DNA from 2 places in the Vibrio fortis genome. Region 1 is predicted to be linked to the other one. Evidence: predicted binding sites of a transcription regulator. Region 1 holds the regulator's gene; the other holds the start of a gene.

Region 1 (12,467 bases):
GCTGTTGAGATGGCACGTGAATATATCAATTCAGAGTTTGGCGATAAGTACCTGCCAGCTAAACCACTTGTTTACGGTAGCAAAGAGGGCGCACAAGAGGCGCACGAAGCAATCCGTCCATCAAGTGTTGAAGTGAAGTCTGAAGACCTGAAAGGTGTTGATGCAGATGCTCACAAACTGTATTCGTTGATCTGGAACCAGTTTGTGGCGTGTCAAATGACACCTGCACAATACGATTCAACGACGATCAGTGTAAAAGCTGACGAGTACACACTAAAAGCGAAAGGCCGTATCCTTAAGTTTGATGGTTGGACTCGCGTACAACGCCCTATGGGCAAGAACGACGATACTATCCTGCCGTCGGTTGAGTTAGGCGATAAGCTTAAACTTGTGACGCTTGATCCTAAGCAGCACTTTACTAAGCCACCTGCACGTTACACTGAAGCAGCATTGGTTAAAGAGCTTGAAAAACGTGGTATCGGTCGTCCATCGACGTACGCATCAATCATCTCGACTATCCAAGATCGTGGTTATGTGAAGGTTGAGCAGCGCCGTTTCTATGCTGAAAAAATGGGTGAGATTGTTACTGACCGTCTCGACCAAAGCTTTAACGACTTGATGAACTACGACTTCACTGCTCGAATGGAGCAGAAGTTGGACCAAATCGCAGAAGGCGAAGCGAACTGGAAAGGTGTTTTAGATAACTTCTTTACAGACTTCACTGGTGATCTTGAGAAAGCTGACCTTGACGAATCTGCTGGTGGCATGAAGCCTAACCACATCGTAGAAACGGATATTGAATGTCCGACTTGTGGCCGCAATATGGGTATCCGTACCGCGTCTACTGGTGTGTTCCTTGGTTGTTCAGGCTATGCATTGCCACCAAAAGAGCGTTGTAAGACGACGATTAACCTTGGTGACGAAGAAGGCATTATCAATGTTCTTGAAGAAGACGTTGAAACTGCTGCACTGCGAGCTAAGAAGCGTTGTCCTATCTGTGAAACAGCGATGGACGCCTACCTGATCGATGACAAGCGTAAGATGCATGTTTGTGGTAACAACCCGAACTGTGATGGTTATGTTGTAGAGCACGGTGAGTTCAAAGTTAAAGGTTACGATGGTCCGGTTGTTGAATGTGACAAATGTGGTTCAGACATGGTTCTGAAAAACGGTCGCTTTGGCAAGTACATGGATTGTACAAGCGATGACTGTAAGAACACGCGTAAGATCCTGAAGAACGGTGAAGTCGCGCCTCCGAAGGAAGACCCTGTGCATTTCCCTGAGCTTCCATGTGAAAACTCAGATGCGTACTTCGTACTTCGTGACGGTGCTTCTGGTCTATTTATGGCAGCAAGCAACTTCCCTAAATCTCGTGAAACTCGCGCTCCATTAGTGGAAGAGTTGGTTCGATTTAAAGACCGAATTTCACCGAAGTTCCAATACCTAACGACTGCGCCTGTGGCTGACCCTGATGGCAAGCCAACAGTAGTCCGCTTTAGCCGTAAGACCAAAGAGAATTACGTACGTACTGAAGTCGATGGTAAGCCATCTGGTTGGACAGCGTTGTTTATTGATGGAAAATGGGAAGTCACCGATAAGCGCAAAAAGCCTAAAGAAAAATAATTAACAAAAAAGCAGCCTAGTTTGGCTGCTTTTTTTTGTTTTGAATATGAGTTTTTATGCAACGCGGTGCAATATTTGTCTCAAAGGTGAAAAATAAATTCTTTTGATGTGTGAAATAATTTGGAAAAGAAAGTGTGTTTTCTTTGCGAGCATTAACATTAATGTAACTGAATTAAAATATTGTAATTAGTAGATCACCATTTTGATGTAGAAGGCATGTGTTTTCATTGTTAATGTAATGTTTCTGAAAGTCTTTGTAATGTGAGCTGCTTTAAGAGTTGGAAAAGCAATCGTTTCACATACCACAGAATGGCATCTTAAAAATTGAAATCGACTGAAAAGTCGATAACGTATATAAAACCAAGTGCAAAGAATAGTGCACAGATAACAACGTTTGGCTTAGTATTTTGTCACTGAATATGAATGGATATGTACTAAGTGCCTAAAATAAGAGTTGGTGCTTGCCCCCAAAGGTTTACCCCTTAATTAAGTACCAACATCGACAAGCTATAAATATATGGAGAATAAAATGGCTGGTGTATTGGGAATGATTCTTGCTGGCGGTGAAGGCTCTCGCTTAAGACCTTTAACTGAATCTCGCAGCAAACCCTCGGTTCCATTCGGCGGAAGCTACCGCTTGATTGATTTTGCTTTAAACAACTTCGTAAACGCTGATCTGATGAAGATCTACGTTTTGACACAGTTTAAGTCGCAATCACTATTCCATCACATGAAAAAAGGTTGGAATATCAGTGGGATAACAGATAGATTCATCGACCCAATTCCTGCGCAAATGCGTACGGGTAAGCGTTGGTATGAAGGCACGGCTGATGCGATTTATCAGAACCTTCGTTTCATGCAACTAGAAGAACCGGATCAAGTATGTATCTTTGGTTCTGACCACATCTATAAAATGGACATTAAGCAAATGCTTGATTTCCACAAAGAGAAGAAAGCGGCGTTGACGGTTTCTGCTCTACGTATGCCTTTGGCTGAAGCATCAGAATTCGGTGTTATCGAAGTTGATGCAGAAGGGCGTATGATTGGCTTTGAAGAGAAGCCGGCGAATCCTAAACCAATTCCAGGTGACCCTGATTCTGCACTCGTTTCAATGGGCAACTACGTGTTTGAAGCGAACGAATTGTTTGCTGAACTGGTAGAAGATGCAGATCGTGAAGGCTCTTCACATGACTTTGGTAAAGACATCATTCCAAACATGTTCCCACGTGGTGACGTGTTTGTTTACGACTTCAGCACCAACCGTATCACTGGCGAGAAAGAAGAAGTGTACTGGCGCGATGTGGGTACGATAGACGCTTACTGGCAGGCACACATGGACCTGCTAGAAAAAGATGCGCCATTCTCCCTATATAACCGTAAATGGCCACTTCACACTTACTACCCGCCACTACCGCCAGCAACCTTTACAGATTCTGCAAACGGACGTGTGCAGATCATCGATAGCTTGGTATGTAACGGTAGCTACGTACGCGGCTCGCGAATCGAGAAGTGTGTACTTGGTTTCCGCAGTAATATTGCATCTGCTTGTGATATCAGCGAAAGTATCTTACTTGGCGACGTTAAAGTGGGTGAGGGCTGTGTTCTTCGCCGTGTTATCGTCGATAAAGATGCAGATATCGCTCCGGGCACTCAAATCGGTGTGAATCTGAAAGAAGATAAAAAGCACTACCATGTTTCAGAAGATGGTGTTGTCGTAATCCCTAAAGGAGCACGAGTTGGTTACTAAGACTCTCTCGGTACTTTTTGTAGCGTCTGAAGTTGAAGGTTTAATTAAAAGTGGTGGCTTGGCTGATGTAGCCAAGGCACTGCCTAAAGCGTTGCAAACACTCGAACAGGACGTTCGAGTGACCATCCCCGCATACAGCAAAATCCCAAATGTTGAGTCGGCTGAAGTTATTTTGTCGACTGAACTCGATCACTGGCCTCATACGGCTTATCAAGTTAAGAAACTAAGCGTTGAAGGTGTGCAAGTTTTTGGTATTGAATGCCAACAGTACTTTGACCGCCCGGAAATGTATGCTGAGAACAATCAAGCTTACGCCGATAACGGTGAGCGATTTGCGTTCTTCAGTGCGGCATGTCTCGACATGCTGCCAAAGTTAGGCTTTCAACCTGATATTGTTCATGCCAACGATTGGCATACTGGCTTTGTTCCATACCTGCTGAAATCTCGTTATCAAGAGCACGATTTCTTCAAAGATATGCGTAGTGTTATTTCGATACACAATGCCGTCTTTAAGGGCGTATTCTCATATGATGAGTTGCAAAATCTGCCAGAAATGCACGGTCGATATGTACCGGAAGCAGCAGTCAGTGACACTCATGTCACCATGCTGAAAGCTGGCGTGATGTGTGCAGACAAGATTAACGCCGTTAGCCCGACTTACGCGGAAGAGCTCAAAACAGAACTTGGCAGCCATGGTATGGCGAAAGAGTTCCAACACCGTTCTAATGACCTATTTGGAATTTTAAACGGCTGTGACTATGGATCATGGAACCCTGAAACGGATGCTTATCTGCCGCGCAAATACAAGGCCACTAAACTTAGTATGGCGCGAGGCAAGTCTGCTTGTAAGCAAAAGCTGCAGCAAGACGTTGGCCTTCCTGAGGTAGATTGCGCCGTGTATGGAATGGTTTGTCGTTTGACGAACCAAAAGGGCGTTCACTACTTAATTCCAATCATTGAAGAGTTCTTAAAGAACGATCTGCAAATTGTGATAGTAGGTACAGGCGATCCGGTGTTGGCAAGTCAGCTTAAAGAGCTTTCAGCGTTGCATTCAGAGAAGTTTTCGTTTGTGGAAGCTTACAATAACGAACTGGCACATTTGGTTGAAGCTGGCTCGGACTTCTTCTTAATGCCATCGGAATTTGAGCCTTGTGGTTTGAATCAGATTTACAGCATGGCTTATGGCACGCTGCCAATTGTGCGTTCAGTCGGTGGTTTGAAAGACAGTGTTAATCATTACGATGATAATCCTGAAATAGCTACGGGTTTTGCTTTTAAAGAGCCAACGCCTCAAGCTTTGCTTTCAGTATTGCACCGCTCTTTACTGCTTTATGCTCAAAGACCTGCCGAAGTTCGTCGCGTTCAGCTCTATGCTATGCAACAGAACTTTTGCTGGGAAGATGCCGCTAAATCTTATTTAGAGATGTATCACACAGCGTTGTAACTTGGGAATGTGAAATGTAAGGTGTTCCATAGTGAACACCTTTTTTCGTTTTTAATGTGTCACAATAAACGTTTAAATTACCAATAATTCCATATAACGCTTTGGGAGTAATTGTGGTTGAGCTATTCATAACACTGATAAGATGATTGACACTACTATCACTTAATCGGTTTAATAGCGTGCTATCATTACCAAGCACATTTCCCCGGTGTTCAAGCAAATAAGTAGAATTAAAGCGATAGGTATGTCTGAGAGTTTATTATTCCATAAAACATTCAATCACCCGACTAGTGATGAGTGGGTCGTTTTCGTCCACGGTGCTGGTGGGAGTTCGTCCATTTGGTTTAAGCAGATCAAAGCTTACAAACAGCACTTTAATTTGTTGTTGATTGACCTACGAGGACACGGTAAGTCTGACAACCTTTTGAAAGAGTTGATCAGCAACCGTTACACGTTCAAAGCGGTAACGCTCGATATTCTTAAAGTACTCGACCATCTTAAAATTCGTTCAGCGCACTTTGTTGGTATGTCGCTGGGTACTATTATTGTTCGAAATGTAGCTGAGTTGGCTGCCGAGCGAGTTCGTTCAATGGTATTGGGCGGGGCTGTAACACGCTTGAACACGCGCTCTCAAGTCTTGGTTAAGTTAGGCAACTTGAGTAAACACATCATTCCTTATATGTGGCTCTATAGTCTGTTTGCATACATTGTGATGCCGCAAAAGAGCCAGCGCGAGTCTAGACACCTTTTCATTCGCGAAGCGAAAAAACTATGTCAGAAAGAGTTTAAGCGTTGGTTTATTCTCACTGCAGACGTTAACCCCTTGATGCGATATTTCAAAGAACGAGAATTACCTATTCCTACTTTGTATCTGATGGGAGAGCGTGACTATATGTTCATCAAGCCAGTTAAAGAGATGGTCGCGGCACACAAGTCGAGTGAACTGGTGGAGATTGCCAATTGTGGTCACGTTTGTAATGTTGAGCAGCCAGAAGAGTTTAACCAACGCTCTATCGAGTTTATTCAAAAGCAAATCAAATAGCGGTAATGTGTTGGGGTATGACCCACGGATATACAAAAACAGGAAGCGACTAGGCTTCCTGTTTTTTTTTGGGGACTCTTGTTACGACGGTCTATGTTTCGGGGCAAGGTGAACCACACTGCCAACAAGACCCAAACTGAGCTTCGTTGACTTCATGACATTGTGTACAGCGCCACTCTTCATAGATAATCGAATCTTGCTGCTTCTTATAGGCGTTGATGAGATTCAGAGCTGCTGTCGCATCAGAAGGCTCGTAAAGCCATACGTATGGGTCTGTTTCTTCCGAGAAAGGGATTTCCCCCTTTAAACCAAATAATCCTTCCCCACGCACTTCACAGGCGATTTTTTCACTCTCTAGAAGCCCACATATGATGTGAGCCTCAGTTGGGTTTGCAGCGCTGAATATTTTCATCAATTTTCCTTTATCTATTCAGCGACTGGCGCCGAACGAAACTTACTCATGATCCATTTAGCTGCAATTGGGAACACACCTAGTAGTGCGAAAGAAAGCAATACTGAAGGAGAGACAATACCTGACAGAGAATCGATCTCTGCTAACTGAGTACCTGCGTTTAGGTAAACCGCAGTACCTGGCAACATCCCCAATTGGCTAGTCAAATAATAGCGTCCTACGGAGATAGGTGTTAAGCCCATCAACAAATTAATTAGGAAGAATGGGAATACCGGAATCAAGCGCAGTGAGAATAGGTAAAACGCACCGTCTTTCTCTACACCTTGGTTAATAGTAGAGAGCTTATCGCCAAACTTACCCTGAACCCAGTCACGCAATAGAAAGCGACTACTCAGGAATGCTAATGTCGCACCTATGGTACTTGCAAAAGAGACCAGTAATAAACTCGTCCAGAAACCAAATAGCGCTGCGCCGAGAAGTGTAACCACAGCAGCACCTGGAATAGAAAATGCGGTGATCATTATATAGAGGATAAAGTAGGTCGCTGCTGCGACAACAAAGTTAGTCTCTATATAGTCATTAAGAAGTGCCTGCTGAGCTTTGGCATTTTCGAGAGTCAAGTATTGACCAAAGTTGACGGCTAGCAACACGATTGTGGCAACTAAAATTATGCCTAAAATCATTTTCTTACTCATAGGAGCGTCCCTTAATCTTTTGCTTATTGTTAGTATAGTTAGACAGGCGAAGGAAAGATTAACTTTCAAAAGAAAATAAAAAAAGCCACAAAAATGTGGCTTTTTGCAATTAGGTGATTTGGACCTAATTTATATAACTGATGAGCTCGTCGCGTCTTTGTTGTGGTATCACAGACCAGTGTGTGCCATTGATAGCACCTTCAAGTGCCCAAAGTAGCTCTAAGCTAACACTCGATGAATGAGACTCTTTAATTGCTTTGTAAGCATTAACAGAACCTGATTCATACAAGCTCTCAACTGTGTCGATACCTGCTTTTTTCAGCATACGCTCTGTAGCAAGACGAAGGTTCGGCAGATCTTTCAATCGGGTCGGTTTAGCCGATGACTGAATTTGCTTCTCTTCTTTAGCACAGTTAAGGGAGGCTTTTGCCAGTTCGATAATGCGTTCTTGAGCCTGCCAGAGGTCTTCTGGGAGGGCAAAATACTTAGTTACGACTGGGAAACCACGTTTCTTGTAAACGTAAGGTTCAAAGCCCTGTTGTTCAAATTGTGAAGTAGTATTCTTGTCAGCTCGAATGTGTAACTGGTTGTTTACGACCAATGCAAACATAGTGTCGTCGGCAAATAGGCCGAAACCGCCAAACATTGAGCGTGACTTTATCTTTCCAAGTGGCTCAAATAACTTCATTGAGTCCTTGAGTATCGGTTTATCCATATTGTTTATCTCGGTGTATTTGAATTACGCCACCAAATAAGCAGGTCCGAGAGATTAGCAAAATGTCGCAATAAAATTGTCAATAAGCCGTAAATTACTACTAAAGGTAGGAAATACTGCATTTTGCCATCGGTAACCCCGCTACCATACCAATAATGGGTTAGGCCGGAGGCTTTGCGTCTCACCCTTTCAAGTGATTTGCCCTGTGCGTGACTGTATAATTAAGAATAAAGTTTTTTGTTGAATGAGGTTCACACTTGTTGCTCAAAAGTGTGATCTCGGTTCAGTTAATTGTTGCCTTAATATGCAACTGAGCTTTTACTTTTAACAAATAAAAAAAACGCACCAAACGGTGCGTTTTATTAGAATTATCTAAAGTTTACGTTACTTTAACGTTTTTACTGTAGCGCGCTCGATAATCTCTGGATGCATCTCGAATACGCGTTTTTCATGGTCTTTGTCTTTGATGCGCTCCAACAGAATTTCAAACGCATTCTTACCGACACGACGTTTTGGTTGGTGAACCGTTGTCAGTGGTGGTGAGAAGTACTCTGCCAGCTCAATGTTGTCGTAACCAATCACAGAAATATCTTCAGGGATCTTAATGCCTTGCTGCTGTAGGCGGCTCATAAGACCAAGTGCCATCGTGTCGTTAAAGCAGAATACTGCAGTAGGGCGGTTTTCCATTGCGACGATTTTATCTGCTGCGATAACTGCAGTATCACACTCGAAGTTACCTTCAAGAATTAGGTTGTCATCTGCTTGGATGTCAGCTTCTGCCAATGCACGACGGTAGCCTGCGATACGTTCAACACATGCCGCTTTATCTAAATGACCACTTAGACAAGCAATACGCTCATGCCCACGTTCAACTAGGTATTTAGTTGCCAGATAGCCACCCTCTTCAGAGTTGTCGATGATCTTATCCGCTTGTGAACTCTCAGGGCCCCAGTCCATAACAACTTTTGGAATGTCAGCATGGCGGTCAAGCATTTCACGAAGTTCTTCTGTTAAGTCTGAACACATCACCAAGATGCCATCTACCCGCTTTTCAGCAAGCATTCGGATGTAGTCACGTTGCTTCTCGTAAATACCACCAGTGTTACATAGAATCAGCGTGTAACCTTGACGGTAACAGTAGCTTTCTACACCATCAATAACTTCAGAGAAGAATAGGTTGGTTGATTGAGTGACCAACATACCGATAGTGCGTGTAGAGTTACATTTCAGGCTACGAGCAACCGCACTTGGTGCGTAATTTAATTCGTCTACGGCTTTGTTTACTTTTTCTTGAGTCGCTTCTGCTACGAAACGTGTCTTGTTGATCACGTGAGAAACGGTGGTTGTTGATACGCCGGCTAAGCGAGCGACATCTTTTATAGTTGCCATGGCTTTATCCTATTGATAGCTACTTTCTCAGAAGTACGGAGTAAGTAGCCGTTTAAGCTACCAGAACAAGAGCTTAGAATTTGTAGGGCTCTCTCGGTACTAAAGTGCTAAAAAACAAAAAACCGCTAATGAGAGCGGCTTGTCTTAACACCGAAATGCTCTTAGCTAATTTAAAGCATAGCATTTCGAGAATGTTTCATATTTTATCGTTTGCGGTCACAATTTTAGACTGACTAGAAAATACTCGCAATAACATTCACCCAGAAATCTGGGTGAATTGTCACATTCTACCTAAATTGTGCCTTTAGTCATTAGTGAATTTATTCACCAGCTAAATATTGCGCATCAAGTTTACAGAAGGCAGTTAGCAATTCTGCAACACACGCGTAAAAACCAAATTCATCAAATTCACGACATTTTGTTGCAAATTGTGGAACCCAGCTAAGAAGTTGTTGCTCAACAAACTCATGTTGTGCAGTGAAAGCCGCTTCTAGTTCCTGCTCGGTTTCAAGATCGTTTGAACGAATAATGATGTTGCCTAGGAAATCTAATTCGATGGCTAGGTGATCGGCCGGCTCTTTTAGGTCTTGGTTTACTGCAATACCATAAGAAGCCATGATCGCTTCCATATCTTGAGCAGGCTTCGCATTCAAAAGGCCGCTCTTGTCTAGGTAAATAGAAGCGTACGGTAGAGCGCCATACTTGTCAGACTTTAGGAACAATTCGCAAAAATCTGATGAAAGCTCTAACTGAGCATCTTCACGGTTCTGCAATCGGTTAAGCGCATCGACTAGACTATTGATGGCTGGTTTTAGTGTTTCATTATCACCGAGACCAGTTAAAAACGAACGAATCTCAACCGAGTGGTAGTTATCCAATTCTTCTTGAGTCAGTTCTTTTGCGAACAGGCTCGATAGCCACCAGTAAATTTCAGCTCGTTGTTCATTGAACGCTTTCGTTTCTTTCATCTCAATAATCCTAATATCGTCTTTCGTAATATCTGCGGTACGAAGGCTGACTAACCGTTGTATTTGCAAACTGCAAAGTTACTCGTTAGTAGTAATGCCTATATTGAATTGCGATGGAGGTTAAATAGCAAGGTTTAAGATTGTCTTGTATCAAAAAAAATTCAGGTTTCTGGCTTTTATCTTGCGTACTACTAGAATTGTTACTAGTTATGAATAGAATAGTCACTGAAACTATTAAATAAGAAAAGTGGTGTAGATGAGCTATCACGTATTAGTCGTAGAAGATGATGTGGTAACCCGTAGTAAGCTGGTTGGATATTTCCAGAACGAAGGTTACACAGTAAGCGAAGCAGAAAGCGGCGCGCAAATGAGAAACGTTTTAGAAGAGAATAACGTTGACCTCATTATGCTGGACATCAACTTACCAGGCGAAGATGGATTGATGCTAACTCGCGAATTACGCAGTCAATCAGACATTGGGATTATTTTAGTTACTGGACGCACGGATAGCATCGACAAAATTGTAGGCCTAGAGATGGGCGCAGATGATTATGTTACTAAACCATTCGAACTTCGCGAGTTGTTGGTTCGAGTGAAAAATCTACTTTGGCGAATCTCGGCTGCTCGCAAGTCACCATCAGGTGTGGCGGAGCAAGCGGAAGATGAATCTATTGTTCGCTTTGGCGAGTGGACATTTGATATTCCACGTCGCGCGCTGAGTAAGAATGGTGAACCTGTGAAGCTAACCAAAGCTGAATATGAGCTATTGGTTGCGCTGTCATCATACCCGAACCAAGTATTAAGCCGTGAGCGAATCCTAAACATGATTAGCCACCGTGTAGACGCGCCAAATGATCGTACCATCGACGTACTGATTCGTCGCATGCGTGCGAAGATGGAGTTTGATCCAAAGAACCCACAAATCTTTGTGACGGTTCATGGTGAAGGTTACATGTTTGCTGGCGATTAACGCTCAGAATTAAAATGCTCAACAATCGAAAATGAAAAAGCCGAGATACTCAGTATCTCGGCTTTTTGTTTGTGTTATTAGCTTAGTATTGCGCAACCACCTCTAAACAGGTTTAGGGCGCTGGCTGTTCGTCATTTGTCAGTGATGCATCGGCCACTGTGGAGGCGTCATCGTCAAGGGTTGATGGTTCAGGGATAACGATCGGCTCTTGGGTTTCAGAGCTCTGATTATCTAGCCAATCGCGCAGTGATTGCCAAACCAATCCCATGGTTTCATGCCAGTAACGCTCGGTTTGCTCCAAGTAAATTGCTTTCGGCATGTACTTATTCCAAGGTTGCTCGATACCGTCTTGCGCAAGGTAATTAGTGGGTGCTGGAATCGGCTTCATACCAGCATCATGGAACTCATTAAGAGCGCGCTGCATATGGCTTGCTGACGTGACGAGTACCATTCGTTTGTTTTTTACGAATGCCGCTGCTTGGCGCGCTTCTTCCCATGTATCTTTGGCTGTCTCAAGTAAGATGATGTCGGGTTTAGATACACCCAATGCAAGGGCAACTTTCGCCATCATACGGGCGTTGCTGACCTCAGTGCCACCACCATAACCAGAGAGAATCAATTTAGCGCCAGGGTAGATTCGTTGGATGCGAATGCCTTCGCTAAGTCTCATGAGACCGGTACGGCTGAGCTCAGACGTTGGCGGGATTTGATCATCAACCACATGGCCGCTGCCCAATACCATCACATAGTCGACGGGTTCATTGGTCGGCAAGAAAGCAGTGTGCTGTCGTTCCATTGGCATGAGAAGTTGACTAGAAACAGGTTGGAACGCGATGAGGAAAATACCACATAGTGCAGACAGCGTGATAAGGCACCCTGTTTTACGTTTTGTAGTGAACATAACAAGGGCCAAGCCCAGAAAAGCGAGAATTAACATTGCTGGCAGTGGCATCAACAGTGAAGACACTACTTTTTTCAGCTCAAACATATCCGAATAGTCCGAAAAAACATCACTTAGTACTAAAAAGAGACATCGCCTCTTTATTCCTGAAATTCCTGTGACAGAATAGCAGGCACGATAGGACATGATAACCCAAGTAGCTGTGACTGAAGACCGTAATTTCGACGATATCGCCCACAAATTTGCAAAAAATATTTACGGCTCTGACAAAGGAGAGATCCGTCAGATCATCGTATGGGAAGATTTAGAGCAAGCGTTAAGCACATTCAAAACCGATGATACACCTTTGCATATTCTGGATGCAGGAGGCGGTTTAGCACAGATGTCGCAAAAGATAGCTAGCTTGGGACATAAGGTGTCACTGTGTGATCTTTCTTCTGAAATGCTGAAATTGGCACAGCAAGATATTGATAAAGCCGGCTTGCTTGAACAGTATCGATTCATCCATTCTCCGGTTCAAAATATTGCACAGCATATGGATGAGCCAGTGGACATGGTGAT
Region 2 (12,467 bases), 1.2 Mb from region 1:
CTTCTCCGTCCCCCCATCGCAATTGTAAGAAGTACGGGAATATTAACCCGTTTCCCATCGACTACGCCTTTCGGCCTCGCCTTAGGGGTCGACTTACCCTGCCCCGATTAACGTTGGACAGGAACCCTTGGTCTTCCGGCGAGGGAGTTTTTCACTCCCTTTATCGTTACTCATGTCAGCATTCGCACTTCTGATACCTCCAGCAGCCCTTACAGACCACCTTCAACGGCTTACAGAACGCTCCCCTACCCCGCACACTAAAGTGTGCAGCCGCAGCTTCGGTGTATAGCTTAGCCCCGTTACATCTTCCGCGCAGGCCGACTCGACCAGTGAGCTATTACGCTTTCTTTAAATGATGGCTGCTTCTAAGCCAACATCCTGGCTGTCTGAGCCTTCCCACATCGTTTCCCACTTAGCTATACTTTGGGACCTTAGCTGGCGGTCTGGGTTGTTTCCCTCTCCACGACGGACGTTAGCACCCGCCGTGTGTCTCCCGGATAGTACTTACTGGTATTCGGAGTTTGCAAAGGGTTGGTAAGTCGGGATGACCCCCTAGCCTTAACAGTGCTCTACCCCCAGTAGTATTCGTCCGAGGCGCTACCTAAATAGCTTTCGGGGAGAACCAGCTATCTCCAGGTTTGATTGGCCTTTCACCCCTAGCCACAAGTCATCCGCTAATTTTTCAACATTAGTCGGTTCGGTCCTCCAGTTGATGTTACTCAACCTTCAACCTGCCCATGGCTAGATCACCTGGTTTCGGGTCTATATCCAGAGACTGAACGCCCAGTTAAGACTCGGTTTCCCTACGGCTCCCCTAAACGGTTAACCTTGCCACTGAATATAAGTCGCTGACCCATTATACAAAAGGTACGCAGTCACGGGACAATGCCCGCTCCTACTGCTTGTACGTACACGGTTTCAGGTTCTATTTCACTCCCCTCACAGGGGTTCTTTTCGCCTTTCCCTCACGGTACTGGTTCACTATCGGTCAGTCAGTAGTATTTAGCCTTGGAGGATGGTCCCCCCATATTCAGACAGGATATCACGTGTCCCGCCCTACTCGATTTCACTGATTATGATGTGTCGGTTACGGGGCTATCACCCTTTATTGCGAGACTTTCCAGACTCTTCACCTGCATCATTAAAAGCTTAAGGGCTAATCCAATTTCGCTCGCCGCTACTTTCGGAATCTCGGTTGATTTCTCTTCCTCGGGGTACTTAGATGTTTCAGTTCCCCCGGTTTGCCTCTTGCTGCTATGTATTCACAACAAGATACTTACTTATGTAAGTGGGTTTCCCCATTCGGAAATCCCAGACTCAAAAGGTTTTTACTACCTAATCTGGGCTTATCGCAAGTTAATACGTCCTTCATCGCCTCTGACTGCCAAGGCATCCACCGTGTACGCTTAGTCACTTAACCATACAACCCGAAAGGGTCTTAGTGTATGGCAACTAACCAAGGTTTTTGGTTGTAATAAGAAGGGTTAGTTCTTATTACGTGTTTGCCGGACTCAATGGTGAATCAAACTAAGTTTGATTCGAATACAAGACACTTGAATGTGTTTGTGTTGTGTTTATCCAAAGGATAAACATTGAGAACTTTTAATTTGATTTAAATAACTGTGTTATTTAAATCAGTCAGCTTTCCAAATTGTTAAAGAGCAAGTTTCTTTCGCTAATGACTAGCTAATGAAAACCATTTTTAAAAGCACTATTGCTAATGCGCTTAAAGATGGTGGGCGATACCGGGCTCGAACCAGTGACCCCCTGCTTGTAAGGCAGGTGCTCTCCCAACTGAGCTAATCGCCCACATTAGTTTTAATTCCTCGTGGAGAAGAATTTCTCAAGAATGGTGGAGCTAAGCAGGATCGAACTGCTGACCTCCTGCGTGCAAGGCAGGCGCTCTCCCAGCTGAGCTATAGCCCCATCTTGAGAGTCATTTCTAAAAGAAGAAATGGTGGGTCGTGCAGGATTCGAACCTGCGACCAATTGATTAAAAGTCAACTGCTCTACCAACTGAGCTAACGACCCAATGGTATCCCGTAGGGGAGTCGAACCCCTGTTACCGCCGTGAAAGGGCGGTGTCCTAGGCCTCTAGACGAACGGGACACTGCATGAAGATATTGGGATATCTTCGTCTCTTTTACTTTCTAAACCGTATCAATCTGTGTGGACACTTATCGTGAATATCTTCGTATAAGGAGGTGATCCAGCCCCAGGTTCCCCTAGGGCTACCTTGTTACGACTTCACCCCAGTCATGAACCACAAAGTGGTGAGCGTCCTCCCGAAGGTTAAACTACCCACTTCTTTTGCAGCCCACTCCCATGGTGTGACGGGCGGTGTGTACAAGGCCCGGGAACGTATTCACCGTAGCATTCTGATCTACGATTACTAGCGATTCCGACTTCATGGAGTCGAGTTGCAGACTCCAATCCGGACTACGACGCACTTTTTGGGATTCGCTCACTCTCGCGAGTTGGCCGCCCTCTGTATGCGCCATTGTAGCACGTGTGTAGCCCTACTCGTAAGGGCCATGATGACTTGACGTCGTCCCCACCTTCCTCCGGTTTATCACCGGCAGTCTCCCTGGAGTTCCCGACATTACTCGCTGGCAAACAAGGATAAGGGTTGCGCTCGTTGCGGGACTTAACCCAACATTTCACAACACGAGCTGACGACAGCCATGCAGCACCTGTCTCAGAGTTCCCGAAGGCACCAAAGCATCTCTGCTAAGTTCTCTGGATGTCAAGAGTAGGTAAGGTTCTTCGCGTTGCATCGAATTAAACCACATGCTCCACCGCTTGTGCGGGCCCCCGTCAATTCATTTGAGTTTTAATCTTGCGACCGTACTCCCCAGGCGGTCTACTTAACGCGTTAGCTCCGAAAGCCACGGCTCAAGGCCACAACCTCCAAGTAGACATCGTTTACGGCGTGGACTACCAGGGTATCTAATCCTGTTTGCTCCCCACGCTTTCGCATCTGAGTGTCAGTATCTGTCCAGGGGGCCGCCTTCGCCACTGGTATTCCTTCAGATCTCTACGCATTTCACCGCTACACCTGAAATTCTACCCCCCTCTACAGTACTCTAGTTTGCCAGTTTCAAATGCAGTTCCGAGGTTGAGCCCCGGGCTTTCACATCTGACTTAACAAACCACCTGCATGCGCTTTACGCCCAGTAATTCCGATTAACGCTCGCACCCTCCGTATTACCGCGGCTGCTGGCACGGAGTTAGCCGGTGCTTCTTCTGCAGCTAACGTCAAGAGATGCCGCTATTAACGACACCCCCTTCCTCACTGCTGAAAGTACTTTACAACCCGAAGGCCTTCTTCATACACGCGGCATGGCTGCATCAGGCTTGCGCCCATTGTGCAATATTCCCCACTGCTGCCTCCCGTAGGAGTCTGGACCGTGTCTCAGTTCCAGTGTGGCTGATCATCCTCTCAGACCAGCTAGGGATCGTCGCCTTGGTGAGCCATTACCTCACCAACTAGCTAATCCCACCTAGGCATATCTTGACGCGAGAGGCCCGAAGGTCCCCCTCTTTGGCCCGTAGGCATTATGCGGTATTAGCCATCGTTTCCAATGGTTATCCCCCACATCAAGGCAATTTCCTAGGCATTACTCACCCGTCCGCCGCTCGACGCCGTTATCGTTCCCCGAAGGTTCAGATAACTCGTTTCCGCTCGACTTGCATGTGTTAGGCCTGCCGCCAGCGTTCAATCTGAGCCATGATCAAACTCTTCAATTTAAGATTTTGTGACTCAACGAATACTGATTACATTCCCTATTCTTACGAATAGTGAATGTGAATTGACTGTGCCGAATCTTACGATTCGAATTGGTCACTCAGTTCATTGAAATCAAGTTGAAACCGAAGTTTCATTTTTGATATTCATCAACGAGTGCCCACACAGATTGATAGGTTTAAATTGTTAAAGAGCTTTCCTTTTTGAGCTTCGCTCAAATCGGACGGCCATTTTAGCGATTTAAGTTTTAGTGTCAACCACTTTTTTCAAAACTTTTTTCAAGCGCTTAGCTTGGCTAATTTGGCTTGCTGATTCGTTTTGGTTTCCTAAGAAGCCATCCCGTGTCAGCGAGGTGGCATTATAGAGATTGCGATCACATTGGCAAGCCCTTTTTTACGTTTTTTTTAGTTTTTTGATTGTTCGGATAAAAAACACCCAAAAACGGCCATTTATCCTAGTCAGAGACCCAATAATACTCTTAAGCTAGCTATATAAAGGAGGATTTATGAGTTCTATACGCAGTTATAAAGGTATCGCACCGGAAATAGGCCAAGGTGTCTATATAGATGAAACCGCAGTATTAGTTGGTGATATCAAGATTGGTGACGACTCTAGCGTTTGGCCTTTAGTTGCCGCAAGAGGTGATGTCAATCATATCCATATAGGTCAACGCACAAACATCCAAGATGGTTCAGTTCTTCATGTCACCCATAAGAACAAGGAGAACCCTGAAGGCTACCCTTTGATTATTGGTGATGATGTCACAATTGGCCATAAGGTAATGCTGCATGGTTGTACCATTCAGGATCGGGTATTGGTTGGAATGGGAGCGATCATTCTAGACAATGTTATTGTCGAGCAAGAGGTGATGATAGGCGCAGGCAGCTTAGTTCCGCCAAACAAGGTTTTGGAGAGTGGTTATTTATATGTGGGAAGCCCAGTAAAACAAGCACGCCCTTTAACGAATAAAGAGCTCGCGTTTCTCCAGAAGTCTGCCGACAACTATGTGCAGAACAAAAATGACTATTTAGATTCAGTTCGCCCTGTTTAAGACGCTTGAATCTCAATTTGACCAGAGGAGTTAAACTCCTCTTCTTCTATTAGCTCTTCTGCTAGTTCTTCTAAGTCAAAACGCAGCTCACTGAACACCTCAATAGCTTGTTCATTTGTTACTTCACGTCCTGCTAGTTTTCCTAGCTCTTCTAAAGTAATAGTGCACTCGATGAGTGCGCCACTTTGTTGAGCCGGGAAAACGACGCATTGATTCTCTGCATCCCAGGTTTGGATGTCAGGAAACAAAATTGACTGATTCATTATTAAGCCTCTAGGTTCTTTCTCAATTCTCTGAGGATTTGCTTTGTACCCGGTCTTAGACCTCGCCACAACATAAAGCTTTCAGCCGCCTGACCCACTAGCATGCCTAGGCCATCATAAGCAGCGTGGACACCATTATCCAATGCCCAGCGATTAAAGACCGTGTGTCCCGAACCATAGACCATGTCATAAACGGTACTTGTTGGTGTGAATATCTCGGCGGACACTTTTGGAAGTTCACCGCTCAACCCTGAAGAAGTAGAGTTAATGATCACATCAAAGCCTTCATTCACCTCATCAAGCCCAATGCCTGAGAGATGACCAAAGGAAGTAAACATTTCTGCAAGTAGTTGTGCTTTAGAGGCTGTACGGTTGGCAATCACTAACTGGCGAGGAGTGTGGTCAAGCAATGGCTTAATCACACCTCTTGCTGCACCGCCAGCTCCAAGCAGTAAAATACGAGCGTCTTTTAATACCACTTGGTGTTGCAATAAATCTTGGACAAGCCCCTCACCATCGGTGTTATCACCAATGATCTCACCGTCATCAAGCTTTTTAAGGGTGTTCACGGCGCCAGCTAGTTGAGCTCGCTCGGTTAGGCGATCCGCAAATTGGTATGCGTCTTCTTTAAATGGTGCTGTGACGTTACAGCCTTTACCACCATTGCCAAAGAAATCTTTCGCCGCAATGAGAAAATCACCAGGCTCAGGCTGTTGAGATGTATAGGTAAGTTGCTGGTTCGTTTGGCGGGCAAATAGCGTATGAATAAATGGTGATTTACTTTGACTAATTGGGTTTCCAAAAACGGCATAGCGATCTATGTACTGTGTCATATCCTTACCTAACAGAGCTTATGAAAAAGGGTCATCGAATAACGACCCTATCACTATACCTATAAGGAAGGAAGTCTTACCAAACTCTAGGTTTTAAATAGTCTGTATACAGTAACGCCTCTGGTGAACCCTCTTGAGGTTCGTATCGATACTCCCATCGTGCCAGTGGTGGCATCGACATCAAGATCGACTCAGTACGCCCACCACTTTGTAAACCAAATAGGGTGCCACGGTCATAGACTAGATTGAACTCTACGTAGCGACCACGACGATAGAGCTGGAAATCACGCTCGCGCTCACCGTAAGGGGTTTCTTTACGTCGCTCAACAATTGGTAAATAAGCTTGTGCGTAACCTTCACCAACCGCTTGCATGTAAGCGAAACTCTTCTCAAAGCCCCACTCATTTAAATCATCAAAGAACAAGCCGCCTACACCACGAGTTTCATCACGATGAGGCAAGTAGAAATACTTATCACACCACTCTTTATGTTGCTGATAAACATCATCGCCAAATGGAGCACATAGATCTTTCGCTGTTTGGTGCCAAGATTGGCAATCTTCAGCAAATGGGTAGAACGGGGTCAAGTCGAAGCCACCACCAAACCACCAGATAGGCGCTTCACCCTCTTTCTCTGCAATGAAAAATCGTACATTGGCATGAGAGGTTGGGATATATGGGTTCTTAGGATGGATCACCAAGGAAACACCCATAGCCTCAAATTTTCGGCCGGCAAGCTCTGGTCGATGTGCAGTCGCTGATGCTGGCATCTCTTTGCCTGCGACGTGGGAAAAGTTCACTCCACCCTGTTCAAATACGGCACCATTAGTCATAACACGCGTACGCCCACCACCGCCAAGACGCTCACCAGGCTCACGTTGCCATGCGTCTTCTTCAAACGCCGCAACACCATCGGCTTGTTCTAGCTGTTGGCAAATCGAATCTTGTAAGTTGAGCAAGAACTGCTTTACCGCATCTTTATCAATTGCTGACATGTTTCTTCCTTTGTGCAGGGTTTAGCCCTGTCTTAATATTTGAGAAGTCTTGGCATCACGGATTTCACTTGGCTTATCACGGCCTCCCGTTTCACCCTCAAGTATTGCCACCAGCTTATGACCAAGCTGTTGTTTCACTTCTTCTGTGGTCATACACGGCGGCTCACCCGACAGGTTTGCGCTGGTAGAGGTTAACGGCTTTCCAAGCGCATTACACATCTTCTGTACCAAAGGGTGATCGGTTACACGTACCGCTATTGAATCGAATTGACCACTCACCCAATCCGTCACTTGGCTACTAGCTGGCATGATCCAAGTAACTGGCCCTGGCCATGTCGCTTTCACACTGGCCAGTTGTTCGGCTGTGAGTTGGCTTTCATCTATATAGGGAAGCAGCTGTTCATAGCTAGCAGCAATCAAGATAAGACCCTTTTCCACCGGGCGCTGTTTAAGTTCAAGTAATTTTTGGATGGCTTGCGGGTTATCAGGGTCGCAGCCCACACCAAATACACCTTCAGTTGGGTAAGCGATGACTTCACCTTGTTGTAATGCCTGTAAAGTATTCTGAAAGTTGTCCACGGGTTGCCTCACCTATTTCTGCTATTAAACTCGTTAAGTGTACAAATAATCACTAACTGTGACTAAAGCTATTTGTTTATAAAATGTATCAAATGGCAACTTTGACTGACGCAAACGTTTTCCTTAAGCAATTTTCCCCGTATAATGCGCGCAAATTATCTAAATCACTTAATCAAATCGTACCTGAAGGAGTTTGAGATGACTGTCGGTATTATCATGGGTTCTAAATCTGATTGGCCAACAATGAAGCTAGCAGCAGATATGTTGGATCAATTTGGCGTAGCGTACGAAACAAAAGTGGTTTCTGCTCACCGCACTCCTCAACTATTAGCAGATTACGCAACTAGCGCAAAAGAGCGTGGTATTAAGGTGATCATTGCAGGTGCGGGCGGTGCAGCTCATCTACCAGGTATGGCTGCGGCGTTTACGAGTGTTCCAGTTCTTGGTGTACCTGTTCAGTCGAAGGCGCTGAAGGGTATGGATTCTCTGCTTTCTATCGTGCAAATGCCAAAAGGTATCGCGGTAGGCACGCTAGCTATCGGTGAAGCAGGTGCAGCGAACGCGGGTATTCTAGCGGCACAAATCATTGGTACACACAATGAAGAAGTAATGGCAAAAGTAGAAGCATTCCGCTCTGAACAAACAGAAACGGTACTTGCTAATCCAAACCCTGCAGAGGACTAATTCCCATGCATGTTCTTGTGTTAGGCGCGGGCCAGCTTGCTCGTATGATGTCCCTAGCTGGGGCACCGCTGAATATTGAAATTTCTGCTTTTGATGTTGGCAGCAAAAATATTGTTCATCCATTAACGCAAGCGATTCTAGGTAACGGCTTAGAAAATGCGATAGAGCGCGCGGACGTCATTACTGCTGAGTTCGAACACATCCCTCATGATGTACTTGAAGTGTGTGAGCGCAGTGGCAAGTTCCTACCGACAACCGAAGCGATCAAAGCGGGCGGCGATCGTCGTCTTGAAAAAGCTCTGCTCGACCAAGCAGGTGTGAAGAACGCTAAATACGCGGTGATCAACGCTCGCGAAGACTTTGACCAAGCGATCTCGCATGTTGGCCTACCTATGGTGCTTAAAAGCACACTAGGTGGCTACGATGGCAAAGGCCAATGGCGTCTTAAATCATTAGACGCAGTGGAAAGTGTTTGGGCGGAGATGGCAGAGTGCATCGCGGCGACCGACAACCAAGCGATTGTTGCAGAAGAGTTTGTCCCATTTGATCGTGAGGTTTCTTTAATTGGTGCTCGTGGTAAAGATGGCGAAATTCAGGTTTACCCATTGGCTGAAAACGTTCATACCAATGGAGTGCTGAGTCTATCGACAGCGATTGATGACATTGAGCTACAGGAACAAGCTAAGACGATGTTCACTGCGGTTGCTGAGCGCTTGGATTACGTTGGTGTGCTAGCGCTTGAGTTCTTTGATGTTCAAGGTGCACTACTCGTTAACGAGATTGCGCCACGTGTTCATAACTCTGGTCACTGGACGCAACAAGGTGCTGAGACTTGTCAGTTTGAGAATCACCTTCGTGCCGTATGTGGTATGCCGTTAGGTAGCACTAAGCTGATTCGCCCGACTGCAATGATCAATATCCTTGGTGAAGACACACTACCAAATGAGATCCTAGCGCAAGCAGGGTGCCACGTTCACTGGTATGGCAAAGAAAAACGTGCAGGTCGTAAGATGGGTCACATCAACGTCAGTGCTGACTACACTGCAGAACTGCAACGCACGCTTTGCGGTCTAGCGAATATTCTGGATAAAGCAGCCTACCCTGCAATCCATGATTTTGCCGAGCAGATGCAGTAAGTTAAAATCAATTAAAAACGGCGCTCAATGAGCGCCGTTTTTTATGCTTGTTCTTGAATGTGGTGACACTTTCGATCAGCACACTGCTTTTTAACGCCATGTGCTGTTTTCTTCTCGACCAACAATGGGAATCGGCAAACTTCACAACGACCAATAATCGGTGGCTGATTTACTGCAAACTTGCACTTTGGGTAGTTATCACATGCAAAGAACAGTTTTCCGTAGCGAGACTTACGCTCAACAAGATGGCCTTTTCCACACTCTGGGCAGGCGACTTGTGGCGCTTGCGTCTGTTCTTCTTTCGGTTGATCGAGTGACTCTATGTGATGGCACTCTGGATAGCTGCTGCAGCCGATAAACATACCGTAGCGCCCCTGTCTTAATACCAACTCACTTTGGCATTTAGGACAAGGCACACCGAGCTCTTTGACGATATGTCCATCGTTTTGATGCAGCGGCTTGATGTAGTCGCATGCTGGGTAATGAGTACACCCCATAAACGGGCCGTGCTTACCGTGACGAAGCTGTAACTCACCATCACACTGAGGACACGCTTCATGTTCGAGCGCATGCTCATGGGCGGAAAAAAGCTGATGATCGATCTTACTACTCATGACAAGCCTGTATTAATGCAAGATACCTTGCTCTTTGGTGTACAACAGCTCTTCCATTTGCGTGTAAGCACTCTCATTACCTGGTACGTTAAACAGCACCATTAAGATAATCCATTTGAGATCATCCAACTCAAACTCATTGGTTTCTAACCCCATCACTCGGTCGATCACCATCTCACGAATTTCAGTGGTCAGCACATTAATTTGCTCTAAGAATAGAAGAAAGCCGCGACACTCTAGATTGATTCGTGCCATTTCTCGCTTGGTATACACACGCATGGAGGTATTCGAAGAGACCGAAATCGCCGCTTGGCTGTCGGTTTCTTGCAATGCAGCGAGATCTTCTAACCAGTGAAGCGCCTTATAAATATCGTCTTGGTGAAACCCTGCTCGAAGTAATTCTTCTTCAAGCTCGTCTTGATCCACCTGCAATTCAGAATCGCTATGGATGTAGGTTTCAAACAGGTACATCAGAATGTCCATCATCATAGCTAGCCTCTCCCCTTTCGAATATAGCCACCAGAAACTGCAACAACATGCCCTAAAAGTTCTAACTCTAAGAGCTGCATCATGACCTCATGCACAGGTATATGGGTTCGCTGTGCCAAAATATCAACGGGTGTCGCCTCTAACCCTACGTTAGCTAACAGATGTGGAAATGGCAATTGTTCATTTGCATTGTCAGTTGTTGGCGCATCAAACAGACTGGGTTGTACTTCAATAGACCAATCTAATAGGCTTTTTATTTCAACAAGGACATCTTGAGCACTCTGCACTAGGCAAGCGCCCGACTTGATTAAACTGTTTCCTCCACGACTGGTAGGGCTGTGTATTGAACCTGGCAAAGCAAAGACTTCACGCCCTTGTTCTAATGCGTAGCGAGCCGTAATCAAGGAACCGCTCTTTTCCGCCGCTTCAACCACCAATGTACCTAGCGACAAGCCACTAATAATGCGATTACGACGCGGGAAGTTTTCAGGACGCGGCTTAGCAGAAGGGCGAAACTCAGAGATTAACGCCCCTTGTTCTGCGACTCGTTCCGCGAGTTTACGATGACGAGCCGGATAAACCGCATTCAACCCAGAGCCTAATACAGCAAAGGTTTCTCCTCCACCCGACAAGGCTCCATCATGGGCATAACCATCAATACCGAGCGCCAGGCCACTAGTAACAATCAAACCACTCTGGGCGAATTCTCGAGCGAAGGCTTTGGCTGTTTGCAAGCCTTCCAAGCTCGCATTGCGACTGCCGACCATCGCGATCTGAGGGTCACTCAGTGTTTTAATATTGCCGCGCACAAATAAGGCGCTCGGCGCACTGGCTATCTGTCGCAAGCAAGGTGGATACGCTGCACATTGGTGAGTAACGATATGATGTGTCGAATCTTGTGCTTGCCATGCTAAGCACTCTTCAATTAGAGGCTCAGTTTTGAATTTGAGGTAGGTTATTTGCGAATCTGAAAAACCAAGAGCCGACAGCTGTTCGTGGGTGTAATCAACAAGATTTTGAGGTGAATCGATAGCCAGCAAGCGCTTAAGACGCTTCATACCCAACTTAGGGACAAAACTTAACCTCAACCACGCCGCTAGCTCTTGCTCTGTCATGAGAGAACCCTACTCGCCTGAGCCATCACTTAGGAGCGGTGACACAGCCAAGGTGTCCTGACTAATAGGTTTACTGCTTTGAGTGACTAAAGCCAAACTGAAATACTGATAGGGCCTTATTACCATCAGATTCCCTATCTCAGTATTTGGCAATTGGATCTTATCGCCCAATGTCTCACTGTCGTAACTGTAGTCACCCTGCTGACCATAGACCACAGCGCCAGACTGACTAAGTGAAAACATCGAACCTTGGCGAAGGTTGTCGTGTGTACCTCTATCAATCACCACCACCTGATTCTTGGCACTGAATTTCCCGCCCTCCAAGGACCCTACGATATGTGCAAACTGCCCTGCAGCAGTCGGAGTCGGGTAAAAGGTCGTCGTCAGTGTGGCTTGATCGATATTCAATACAGGCAGCACTACATCATTCACTAAAATCTCTTGCTGCTGAGAATCGACCTGCAAACTACTAAAAGAGGTTTCTACGGAATGAAGGCGAGCATTAGCCACTAAACGCAGCGATATCATCGAAGACTGAGGGTTACTGCGTTGATACTCCGCAACCGCTCGGTAAATACCCCACTTTTGATGTTGCTGTTGTCCTGAGATAAACAGTCGATCTTGAGCCGTTAAAAACTTGCGCCCATCGCTGGTTCCCAATACACGCTCAGCTGCGTCGACCTCCGATTGAGTCACGAGTCGGTCCGATTGAAGATACGGAAGAACAAGCCCCTCATCGACCGTCGGTACTGCTTTTTTGTCTCTAACTCGAATCTTAGGGCTCAATTTAATAACGGGTTTAAGGCTTAAGACGGGCTGGCCATTCAACCAAACTAGGGAGAGCTTATCCCCTGGATAAATCAGATGGGGATTATCTATCTCTGGGTTCACCTGCCATAAACGCGGCCATAACCAAGGGCTGTCGAGGTACATCTCTGAAATATCCCACAAGGTATCACCT

The links. Region 1 encodes PurR, which represses purine synthesis genes. Its sites were predicted from a motif close to TNANGNAAACGTTTNCNTNA; they were not measured.
Region 2: a site for PurR is predicted at 7,575-7,594, ahead of purE (5-(carboxyamino)imidazole ribonucleotide mutase). Genes of this name have one in related genera too.

Annotation. Positions count from the first base shown of each region.
Region 1 covers NZ_AP025487.1:1,132,972-1,145,438, forward strand. The annotation lists gene topA (type I DNA topoisomerase) at 1-1,623, shown strand, start outside; gene glgC (glucose-1-phosphate adenylyltransferase) at 2,153-3,370, shown strand; gene glgA (glycogen synthase GlgA) at 3,360-4,814, shown strand; gene OCV50_RS05170 (alpha/beta fold hydrolase) at 5,059-5,856, shown strand; gene OCV50_RS05175 (DUF2007 domain-containing protein) at 5,948-6,268, opposite strand; gene OCV50_RS05180 (TVP38/TMEM64 family protein) at 6,283-6,963, opposite strand; gene OCV50_RS05185 (TfoX/Sxy family DNA transformation protein) at 7,088-7,678, opposite strand; cyclic di-GMP riboswitch class I at 7,807-7,891, opposite strand; gene purR (HTH-type transcriptional repressor PurR) at 8,063-9,067, opposite strand; gene torD (molecular chaperone TorD) at 9,388-10,035, opposite strand; gene torR (two-component system response regulator TorR) at 10,292-11,005, shown strand; gene elyC (envelope biogenesis factor ElyC) at 11,118-11,993, opposite strand; gene cmoM (tRNA uridine 5-oxyacetic acid(34) methyltransferase CmoM) at 12,109-12,467, shown strand, end outside.
Region 2 covers NZ_AP025487.1:3,202,919-3,215,385, forward strand. The annotation lists rRNA gene OCV50_RS14280 (23S ribosomal RNA) at 1-1,420, opposite strand, end outside; tRNA gene OCV50_RS14285 (tRNA-Val) at 1,734-1,809, opposite strand; tRNA gene OCV50_RS14290 (tRNA-Ala) at 1,851-1,926, opposite strand; tRNA gene OCV50_RS14295 (tRNA-Lys) at 1,956-2,031, opposite strand; tRNA gene OCV50_RS14300 (tRNA-Glu) at 2,034-2,109, opposite strand; rRNA gene OCV50_RS14305 (16S ribosomal RNA) at 2,198-3,750, opposite strand; gene OCV50_RS14310 (gamma carbonic anhydrase family protein) at 4,254-4,799, shown strand; gene OCV50_RS14315 (DUF1488 family protein) at 4,796-5,062, opposite strand; gene aroE (shikimate dehydrogenase) at 5,065-5,895, opposite strand; gene hemF (oxygen-dependent coproporphyrinogen oxidase) at 5,972-6,889, opposite strand; gene OCV50_RS14330 (L-threonylcarbamoyladenylate synthase) at 6,911-7,468, opposite strand; gene purE (5-(carboxyamino)imidazole ribonucleotide mutase) at 7,667-8,152, shown strand; gene OCV50_RS14340 (5-(carboxyamino)imidazole ribonucleotide synthase) at 8,158-9,288, shown strand; gene OCV50_RS14345 (DNA topoisomerase family protein) at 9,330-9,902, opposite strand; gene OCV50_RS14350 (DUF494 family protein) at 9,915-10,391, opposite strand; gene dprA (DNA-processing protein DprA) at 10,394-11,506, opposite strand; gene OCV50_RS14360 (LysM peptidoglycan-binding domain-containing protein) at 11,516-12,467, opposite strand, start outside.